2 linked regions of the Fodinicola acaciae genome follow. The main gene of each other region encodes a partner of the protein of the gene in region 2 in a complex. Links are inferred from orthologs where the notes say so. Each region holds a gene or a part of one and is shown on either strand. Other genes may lie near its edges.

Evidence for each region.
Region 1: the proteins of uvrA (region 2) and mfd are in contact, whole or in part, in a crystal structure (PDB 4DFC), measured with the Escherichia coli proteins. The link is inferred for Fodinicola acaciae from one-to-one orthologs.

The regions. Positions count from the first base shown.
Region 1 is NZ_WOTN01000003.1:1,259,358-1,265,051, reverse strand. Bases 727-4,925 are described here. They hold mfd (transcription-repair coupling factor), read left to right. Parts: upstream 727-1,110; coding sequence 1,111-4,725; downstream 4,726-4,925. Other genes in these bases: GNX95_RS32145 (hypothetical protein), read left to right, coding at 4,885-4,925. Also shown: GNX95_RS32155 (cytochrome ubiquinol oxidase subunit I), read right to left, coding at 1-612; more of GNX95_RS32145, read left to right, coding at 4,926-5,694. UniProt on the Escherichia coli protein: Couples transcription and DNA repair by recognizing RNA polymerase (RNAP) stalled at DNA lesions. Mediates ATP-dependent release of RNAP and its truncated transcript from the DNA, and recruitment of nucleotide excision repair machinery to the damaged site.
Region 2 is NZ_WOTN01000001.1:1,623,970-1,629,028, forward strand. The notes cover bases 672-4,235. They hold uvrA (excinuclease ABC subunit UvrA), read right to left. Parts: upstream 3,851-4,235; coding sequence 872-3,850; downstream 672-871. Other genes in these bases: GNX95_RS07625 (DUF6294 family protein), read left to right, coding at 672-818; GNX95_RS07635 (acyl-CoA dehydrogenase family protein), read left to right, coding at 4,181-4,235. Also shown: GNX95_RS07620 (maleylpyruvate isomerase family mycothiol-dependent enzyme), read left to right, coding at 1-121; more of GNX95_RS07625, read left to right, coding at 375-671; more of GNX95_RS07635, read left to right, coding at 4,236-5,059. UniProt on the Escherichia coli protein: The UvrABC repair system catalyzes the recognition and processing of DNA lesions. UvrA is an ATPase and a DNA-binding protein. A damage recognition complex composed of 2 UvrA and 2 UvrB subunits scans DNA for abnormalities.

The DNA of each region.
Region 1 (5,694 bases), on a different replicon or contig from region 2:
CAGGTGCCACCAGGAAACGCCGACCAACACCGAGCCGGCCACCGCGAGCGAGCCGGCGATCGTGTGCGCCATCGTGACCAGTGCGGTGTTGTTGGTGAGTACGGCCCAGATGCTGGTCATCCGCACCTGTCCAGCGACGAACTCCACGCCGACCGGATGCTGCATCCACGAGTTGGCGCACAGAATGAAATACGCCGAGGCGACCGAGCCGAGCACCGCCGTCCACAGACACGCGAGCCGTACCCGCTCGGACAACCGCCCGGCGCCGAAGATCCACAGGCCGAGGAAGGTCGACTCCAGGAAGAACGCCAGCAACGCCTCCATCGCCAACGGCGCACCGAACACGTCGCCGACGAACCGGCTGTATTCGCTCCAGGCCAGGCCAAACTGGAACTCCTGCACCAGCCCGGTCACCACTCCCATGGCGAAGTTGACCAGGAAGATCTTCGACCAGAACGCCACCATCAGCCGGTAGTGGTCCTTGCCGGTGCGCAGGTAGGCGGTCTGCATCGTGGCCACCACCAGCCCGAGGCCGATGGTCAGCGGCACCATCAGGAAGTGGTAGACGGTCGTGATCCCGAACTGCCAGCGCGCGATGTCGATCGCATCCATGTGCCGACCTCCTCGTCCTTCTACAAAGCGTAGAACCACATCTTCTACGATCGGTAGAACTTGCCCGGAGGCGCTGGTCACACCCGCTCATGCGGGCTAAATGTCCGATTCTGAAAACGATCATGGAGATCTCGTGGCATGACAACGATGGAACGGCGCGAGACCTCCATGATCGTTTAGCGAACCGGACATTTCGCCCCCGGTTGTGGGACGGGTTGCTTCCAGAACGGGGGCTGGCTTGCTCGTTCTCCCCGTCGGCGGGCGCAGCCAACCAACCACCCACCCAACGCGACGAGGGTGAGCCCCGCGCCCATCTCGACGGCAGCCCATCTCGACGGCAGCCCTCGCACCGACCGCACCACAGACGCCGCAGGGAGTCCCTGCGGCCATCCGCTCGACGGCGGGAATGTCGTACGGACTGGGTAGGCTCTTGGTCATCACCCCCTGTCGACCGCGGCCGGGGGCCTTTGTGCGTGCCAATGTGGAGGCGGGAAATCCATGGCCGGATCGCTCACCGGCGTCCTCGACGCGCTGCTCACCGAAGGAGCGCTGGCCGAGGCCGTCCAGGCGGCCGAGAACAAGACCACCGAGGTGTCGCTGACCGCGCCGGCGGTCGCGGCACCGTACGCGATCGCCGCGTTGGCGGCGACCAACGACCGTAACGGCGCTGGCAAGCCGGTGCTCGCCGTCACCGCGACCGGCCGCGAGGCCGACGACCTGGCCGCCGCGCTCGGCGAGCTGCTGCCGGCCGACCAGGTCGTCTCGTATCCGGCCTGGGAGACGCTGCCGCACGAGCGGCTGTCGCCGCGCGCCGACACCATCGGCCGCCGGCTGGCGGTGCTGCGCCGCCTCAAGCATCCGAGCCACGACGATCCGACGACCGGGCCGATCAGCGTCGTCTGCGCGCCGATCCTCTCAGTGCTGCAGCCGCAGCCGGCCGGCCTTGCCGACCTGATGCCGGTGCAGCTGCGCCAGGGCGAGGAGGCCGACCTCGAGGACGTCGTCGAGCGGCTGTCCGCGATCGCGTACGCGCGCGTCGATCTGGTCGGCAAGCGTGGCGAGTTCGCCGTGCGCGGCGGCATCCTCGACGTGTTTCCGCCGACCGAGGAGCACCCCATCCGGGTCGAGTTCTGGGGTGACGAGGTCGAGGAGATCCGTTACTTCGCGGTCGCCGACCAGCGAAGCCTGGAGGTCGCGACGCACGGCCTGTGGGCTCCGCCGTGTCGCGAGCTGCTGCTGACGCCGGAGGTACGCGCGAAGGCCGCCGAGCTGGCGCAGGAGCATCCGGCGCTGGCCGAGATGCTCGACAAGGTGGCAGAAGGCATCCCGGTCGACGGCATGGAGTCGCTGACACCGGCGCTGATCGGCTCGGACAACCTCCGGCTCGTGTTGCACGAGATGCCGGCCGACACACACGTCGTGCTGGTCGAGCCGGAGCGCATCCGGCGCCGCGCGCGCGACCTGGTGGCGACCAGCGAGGAGTTCCTGCAGGCGTCCTGGGCCGCCGCGGCGACCGGGGGAGAGGCGCCGATCGACCTCGGCGCGGCCGCCTTCCACAACCTCCAGGACGTACGCGCGACGGCGATCCAGCTCGGCATGCCGTGGTGGTCGGTCAGCCCGTTCGCCGAGGCGCCGACCGAGGTCAAGACCGACGACCTCGATGACGACGACGCGTACGACGTCGCGATCCCGACGATCGCCGACATCGATGACACGGCGACGGTGTTGACGCTGCCGACGCATCCGGTCGAGCCGTATCACGGCGAGATCGAGCGCGCGGTCGCCGACATCCACGGCCGCTCCACCGACGGCTGGCGGCAGGTGCTCGTCTTCCCCGGTCACGGTCCGGCCAAGCGCGCGGTCGAGGTGCTCGGCGAGCAGGAGATCGGCGCCAGGCTGGTCGCCGCGATCACCGAGCCGCCGCGCGCCGGCGAGGTGCTGGTCACCACCGGCGCGATCGACCGCGGCATGCTCGACGACCAGGTCAGGCTGGCCGTCCTCGGCGAGGCCGACCTGACCGGCGCGCGGACCGGCACCGCCAGCCGCACCAACCGGATGCCGTCGCGCCGCCGCAACGCGGTCGATCTTTTGCAGCTGCAGCCGGGCGATTACGTCGTACACGAGCAGCACGGCGTCGGTCGATACGTCGAGATGATCCGCCGGACGATCGGCGGCGCCGAGCGCGAATACCTGGTGTTGGAGTACGCGCCGAGCAAGCGCGGCCAGCCCGGCGACCGGCTGTTCATGCCGACCGACGCGCTCGATCAGCTGACCCGCTACGTCGGCGGCGAGGCGCCGAGCCTGCACCGGCTCGGCGGCGCCGACTGGCAGAAAGCCAAGGGACGAGCGCGAAAAGCGGTCAAGGAGATCGCCGCCGAGCTGATCCGGCTGTACGCGGCGCGCACGGCCACCGAGGGGCACGCGTTCGCGCCCGACACCCCGTGGCAGCGCGAGCTGGAAGACGCCTTTCCGTACGCGGAAACTCCCGACCAGCTGGCCGCCATCGAGGAAGTCAAGGCGGACATGGAAAAGCCATTCCCGATGGACCGCGTCATCTGCGGCGACGTCGGCTATGGCAAGACCGAGATTGCCGTACGCGCCGCGTTCAAGGCCGTGCAGGACGGAAAACAGGTCGCGATCCTGGTGCCGACCACCCTGCTCGCCCGCCAGCACTTCGCCACGTTTTCCGAGCGGCTGGCGCAGTTTCCGGTGACCGTCAAGCAGCTTTCCCGTTTCCAGACCGACGCCGAGGCGCGCGAGGTGCTCGACGGGCTGGCCGACGGCAGCGTCGACATCGTCGTCGGCACGCACCGGCTGCTGCAGAACAGCACGCGCTTCAAGCACCTCGGACTGGCCATTGTGGACGAGGAGCAGCGTTTTGGCGTGGAACACAAGGAACATCTCAAGCAGATGCGCACGTCCATCGACGTGCTGACGCTTTCCGCGACGCCGATTCCGCGAACGCTGGAAATGAGCCTGACCGGCATCCGGGAGATGTCCACGATCCTCACGCCGCCGGAGGAGCGCCATCCGGTGCTGACCTACGTCGGCGCGTACGAGGACAAGCAGGTGGCCGCGGCGATCCGCCGCGAGCTGCTGCGCGACGGCCAGGTTTTCTATCTGCACAACAGGGTCGAGTCGATCGAGCGTGCCGCCGCGCGCGTACGCGAGCTGGTCCCGGAGGCCCGCGTCGCGGTCGCGCACGGCCAGATGCACGAGGACGTGCTCGAGCGGGTGATGGTCGGATTCTGGGAAAAGGAATTCGACGTGCTCGTCTCGACCACGATCGTCGAGTCGGGACTGGACATTCCCAATGCCAACACACTGGTGGTGGAGCGCGCCGACACCTTCGGCCTGAGCCAGCTGCACCAGATCCGCGGCCGGGTCGGCCGCAGCCGCGAGCGCGCGTACGCGTATTTCCTTTATCCACCGGAGAAACCGCTCACCGAGACGGCACACGACCGGCTCGCCACGATCGCGCAGAACACCGACCTGGGCGCCGGCATGGCGGTGGCGATGAAGGACCTGGAGATCCGCGGCGCCGGCAACCTGCTCGGCGGCGAGCAGTCCGGCCACGTCGCCAACATCGGCTTCGACCTGTACGTGCGGCTGGTCGGCGAGGCGGTCCAGGAGTTCAAGGGCGACAAGGAGGTCGAGCAGGCCGAGGTCAAGGTCGACCTGCCGGTGACCGCGCACCTGCCGCACGAGTACGTGCCGGCCGAGCGGCTGCGGATGGAGACCTATCGCAAGCTCGCGTCCGTACAGAGCGACGAGGAGCTGCAGGCGCTGCGCGAGGAGGTCGTCGACCGCTATGGACCGATGCCGGATCCGGTGCAGAACCTGTTCGCCGTCGCGGCGTTCCGGCAGCTGGCACGCGCCGCCGGTCTCACCGACGTTTCCGCGCAAGGCCGAACGATCCGATTCTCGCCGTGGCCGCTGCCGGAGTCCAAGGTGATGCGGTTGCAGCGGCTTTATCCGGGAACGGCGTACAAACAGACGGTCAACACCGTCTCGATCCCGCAGCCCACCACGGCACGAGTCGGTGGCACGCCGTTGCGTGACGTTGCTTTGCTGGACTGGGCCGCCAAGGTGCTGTCGGCGGTGACCGGGTAGAGACCTGCGGACCGGCACGAGTTGATCGATCGATATCGTTCGTCACGTATTTGTGCCAGCTCAGCGCGCGTCCCCCTCAGGGACGTGCGCGGGCTGGCTAGGCTGCCAGTCGAGGCTGAAAGTAAAGAACGACTGAACCGCAAGGGGGCTCGGAGAGACATGTCGACGCAGTATCCCGGCGGCGCTGGCCAGGGACACGGTGCGCCACCGCCGGGTTACCCGCCGCAGCCCGGTTATCCGGCACCGCCCGGACAGCCGGGTTACCCACCGCCACCACCTCCGGGTTACCCGCCGGCGCCGCAGCCGGGTTATCCACCGGTGCCAGGTCAGCCGGCGTACCCGCCACCACCGGGCCAGCCGGGTTATCCGCCGCCTGGACCGCCGCCGGGCCAGCCGGGTTATCCGCCGCCGCCTCCGGGCCAGCAGCCGTTCCCGCCGCCACCGCTGCCGGGACAGCCGCCACAGCCTGGCCAGCCGCAGCAGCAGCCGAAAGAGCCGCCGGCGCCGATCCCGCCAGGCGCGCCGCCTGGCAGCGGTGACCTCACCGACACGCTCCTGCGCAACGACTGGTGGGAGGACGGGATGCTGGCCGAGGCCGCCATCCCGGTCTACGACGTGCCGTTCGTCAGCGTCGGCGGTGGCATCGGCTCCTTCGTCACGGTCGACTACCTGCGGGTCGCCGGCGTGCCGACCAACCAGATGAAGGTGCTGACCAACCTCGACTTTCCGTGGCAGACCTACGAATACCTGACCCGCGTCTCGCAGATCCCGCGGCCGGAGCGGATCCGGTCGGACTCGGCGTCCCGGCCGGACAACATCTGGGGCTTCCCGTCGTACGCGCTGGAGGAGGCCTGGAAGGACAAGAGCCCGCGCGCGCTGTGGCAGGTGCTGGTCGAGCCGGTCTGGGACGACTTCTACACGCCGCGCGCCGGCATGGTCTTCGAGAACATGGAGCGCGAGTTCAAGCGG
Region 2 (5,059 bases):
TGTCGTCGCGCCGATGCCGGCCCTGCACCTGCTGCTGGCCGGCCGGATCCCAGTCGACCAAGCCATCGTCGCCGGCAACCGCACCCTTATCGAGCACTGGCTGTCGACGACTTCGCTGTGAACGTAAGGCAATCTCCGCAGGTCCCGGACCTACCCACGATCGCAGGGGCAGCTGTCCAGAGACAACCGCGCAGTGGCGAATGCTGCGTCTTTGTCCTCCATCTCAGGCACTTTTCGCTCTAGCGGCGGCCTTTCGTGACCTGCAACCCTGAATTGCGCCAAGACGGAATTGGCGCTCTTTCCATCTCACGAGGGGCAATGCATTGCGACGAACAATCATCAGGGCGTCCGCGCTTGCGGTGGCACTTTTGGCTGTGCTGGCGGGAAGTCTCACGCTCGCCAGCCCGGCATCCGCCGCGCATGCCGACCGGTCCATCAGCGCCAAGGTGATGCGGGCCAACGCCAAGAGCCTGGCGGTCAACGAGTGGACCTGGACGCTGCCCGAGCTTCACTCCGGTGACTGCACGATGTTCGGCGGCGCGACCTGGACCTTCCGGGAGAACGGCACCGCGGACTTCCGGGGAACGGTTACGAGCAGCGACGATCACGACGCCTGGATCCAGTGGATCGACGTGTTCGACAAGAACGGCGCGTTCATGGGCAACATCGTCAACACCTATCCGGACACGCCCGACCCGACACGGTTCGCCAAGAACCTGCCGGACAGCAGCCTGCAGTATGCCTGGTATGGCTACGGGCACTTCAACGCCGACTGGTACTGGAACATCGGACACGTCCAGTTGCACTACCACTGCTAGGGTGGCTGGTCCGCCTCTCGGCAACGGGAGGCGGACCAGTTCTTTCGCGGCGGTTATTTCTTCGCGGGTTGGCGTTTTCGGGCCGGCGCGGCCTTCTTGGCGGTCTTCTTCGGGGCTGCGGCGGTGACCGTACGTGCCTTCGGCTGCCGTGCCGCGGTGACCGCCTTGCGGCCCGGCGCCGGCGCCGGGTCGAGCACATGCTGCAGGAACCGGCCAGTGTGGCTCTCCGGCACCTCGGACACCTCCTCCGGCGTGCCCTCGGCGACCACGGTGCCGCCGTTACGACCGCCCTCCGGACCGAGGTCGATGACCCAGTCGGACGACTTGATGATGTCCAGGTTGTGCTCGATGACGATCACCGTGTTGCCGGCGTCGACCAGCCGGTCGAGCACGCCGAGCAGCTTGCGTACGTCTTCGAAGTGCAGGCCGGTGGTCGGCTCGTCAAGCACGTACACGGTCCGTCCGGTCGAGCGTTTCTGCAGCTCAGAGGCCAGTTTGACGCGCTGCGCCTCGCCGCCGGACAGGGTCGGCGCCGGCTGGCCGAGCCGCACGTAACCGAGGCCGACGTCGACAAGGGTCTTGAGATAGCGCCGGATCGCCGGCACCGCGGAGAAGAACTCGGCGGCCTCCTCGATCGGCATCTCCAGCACTTCGGCGATGGTCTTGCCTTTGAAATGCACCTCCAGCGTCTCGCGGTTGTAACGCGCACCGCGGCAGACCTCGCACGGCACGTAGACGTCCGGCAGGAAGTTCATCTCGATCTTGATGGTGCCGTCACCGGTGCACGCCTCGCACCGGCCACCCTTGACGTTGAAGGAAAACCGGCCGGGACCATAGCCGCGCACCTTCGACTCGGTGGTCTCGGCGAACAGCTTGCGGATGTTGTCGAAGACGCCGGTGTACGTCGCCGGGTTGGACCGCGGCGTACGCCCGATCGGCGACTGGTCGACGCCGACCACCTTGTCCACATTGGACAGACCGGTCACCCTGGTGTGCCGGCCGGGCACCAGCCGCGCACCGTTGATCGTGTTGGCCAGCACCGAATACAGGATGTCGTTGACCAGCGTCGACTTGCCCGAACCGCTCACTCCGGTGACGGAGATGAAGCAACCGAGCGGAAACTCCACGTCGATGCCGCCGAGGTTGTGCTCGCGCGCGCCTTTCACGACCAGCGTCCGGTTGCGATCCGGCACGCGGCGCAGCGGCGGCACCGCGATCTCTGCGCGCCCGGACAGATAAGCGCCGGTCAGCGATTCCTTGCTGGACAGCAGATCCTTCACCGAACCCGACACGACCACGTGGCCGCCGTGCTCGCCGGCACCCGGACCGATGTCCACGACCCAGTCGGCCGTCCGGATGGTGTCTTCGTCGTGCTCGACGACGATCAGCGTGTTGCCGAGGTTTTTCAACCGTACGAGCGTGTCGATGAGCCGGCGGTTGTCGCGCTGGTGCAGGCCGATCGAGGGCTCGTCAAGCACGTACAGGACGCCGACCAGGCCAGAACCGATCTGGGTGGCCAGCCGGATCCGCTGCGCCTCACCGCCGGACAGCGTGCCGGCCGGTCGGTCCAGCGACAGATAATCCAGGCCCACGTCGAGCAGGAACTGCAGCCGCTCGTGAATCTCCTTGAGCACCCGCTCGGCGATCTGCTTCTGCCGCCGGTTGAGCTTGACGGAGCGGAGGAAAACGGCGCACTCGTCGATCGACATCGCGCAGACCTCGGAGATGTTGCGGCCGTCGATCGTCACCGCGAGCACCTCTGGCTTGAGCCGTGCGCCCTTACAGACCGGACACGGCACGTCGCGCATGTAACCCTCGTAGCGCTCCTTGCTCCAGTCGCTCTCGGTCTCCTGGTGGCGCCGCTCGATGAACGGCACGACACCTTCGAAACTGGCCCAGTATGACCGCTCGCGGCCGTAGCGGTTGCGATAGCGGACGTGCACCTGCGTCTCGTGGCCGTACAGGATCGCCTTCTGGGCCTGCGCCGGCAGCTCCTGCCACGGCGTCTTCAGGTCGAAGTCGAGCGCGTCGCCGAGGCCGGACAGGAGACGGTTGAAATACTCCATGTTGTGGCCGGTGGCCCACGGCTGGATCGCGCCACCCTCGATGGTCTGCTCGGGGTCGGGCACCAGCAGCTCGGGATCGACCTCCTTGCGCGTGCCGATGCCGCTGCACTCCGGACAGGCGCCGTATGGCGCGTTGAAGGAGAACGACCGCGGCTCCAGCTCCTCGACGCCGAGCGGGTGGTTGTTGGGGCAGGCCAGCTTCTCCGAATACGTCCGCTCGCGGGTCGGGTCGTCCTCGTCCAGGTCGACGAACTCGATCATCACGATGCCGTTGGCCAGCCGCAGCGCGGTCTCCACCGAGTCGGTCAGCCGCCGCTTCGAGCTCGACTTCACCGCGAGCCGGTCGACCACCACCTCGATGGTGTGCTTGACCTGCTTCTTCAGTTTTGGCGGCTCGGTCAGCTGGTGCACCACTCCGTCGACCCTGGCGCGCGAGAAACCCTGCGTCTGCAGGCTGGAGAACAGGTCGAGATATTCGCCTTTACGCGCACGTACGACCGGGGCCAGCACCTGGAACCGCGCGCCCTCCTCCCCGGCCAGGATCTGGTCGACGATCTGCTGCGGCGTCTGCTTGCTGATCAGCTCGCCACAGGTCGGACAGTGCGGCTCGCCGGCGCGCGCGAACAGCAGCCGGAGATAGTCATAGACCTCGGTGATGGTGCCGACCGTGGACCGCGGGTTGCGGTTGGTCGACTTCTGGTCGATCGACACCGCCGGCGACAGGCCCTCGATGAAGTCGACGTCCGGCTTGTCCATCTGACCGAGGAACTGCCGCGCGTACGACGACAGCGACTCGACATAACGCCGCTGGCCTTCGGCGAAAATCGTGTCGAAGGCCAGGCTGGACTTCCCCGACCCGGACAGGCCGGTGAAGACGATCAGCGCGTCCCTTGGCAGGTCCACGCTGACGTTCTTGAGGTTGTGCTCACGCGCGCCATGAACACTGAGCTGCTGCTGGTCGGCCACCGCGGTGTGTCCGCTCTCTCGTCGTTAGGACTGAAGACTGTGCAGAGACGAGAAGTCCCCCGCACCAATGTAACCGGGGGGTCCGACAGTTTGATCCCGGCCTCGTACATGTGTCCAGCGATCGTCGCCGACCAGCACTTATGCGTACGAGGCGTGACTTGCGTACGGGAGGGTCGCATGGCCACCATGCGTGCGTCCAGTGCACGCATGGTGGCCATGCGACCTCACGACCCTTTGGCCTGGACCGACTGGTCGGTATGCTCCGGACGACGGCAGCCCAGACGATGAGCCCACCGATGAGCCCACCGATGAGCATCGACAGGAGCACCGATGGATTTCGCGTTCGACGCACGTACCGAGGAGCTGCGCGGCCGGCTGAACGAGTTCATGGACTCGCACGTCTATCCGGCCGAGCCGATCATCGAGGAGCAGCTGGAGAAACGGGACAATCCGTGGGAACAGCCACCGGTCATCGACGAGCTCAAGCAGGAGGCGCGCAGCCGCGGCCTGTGGAACTTCTTCCTCCCCGGTGAGCACGGCGGCGCCGGACTGACCAACCTCCAGTACGCCCCCCTGGCCGAGATCACCGGTCGCAGCCCGGAGCTGGCGCCGGCCGCACTCAACTGCGCAGCGCCCGACACCGGCAACATGGAAGTGCTGAGCATGTTCGGTACGCCGGCGCAGAAAGAGCAGTGGCTGCGGCCGTTGCTGGACGGCGACATCCGCTCGGCCTTCTGCATGACCGAGCCCGACGTCGCCTCCTCCGACGCCAGCAACATCAGTACGCGGATCGAACGCGACGGCGACGAGTACGTGATCAACGGCCGCAAGTGGTGGTCGTCCGGCGCGATGAGCCCGCGCTGCAAGATCTTCATCGTCATGGGCAAGACCGACCCGGCCGCGCACCGGCACCGCCAGCAGTCGATGATCCTGGTGCCGAGGGACACGCCGGGCGTGAACATCAGGCGCGGCATGCACGTTTTCGGCTACACGGACGGATCGCACGGCGGCCACGCCGAGATCGACTTCGACAACGTACGCGTGCCGATGGACAACATCGTCTCCGGCGAAGGTGACGGTTTCGCGATCGCGCAGGCGCGGCTCGGCCCCGGCCGCATCCACCACGCGATGCGGATGATCGGCATGTCCGAGCGCGCGCTGGAGATGATGTGCCAGCGGGTCAGCAGCCGCGTGGCCTTCGGCAAACCG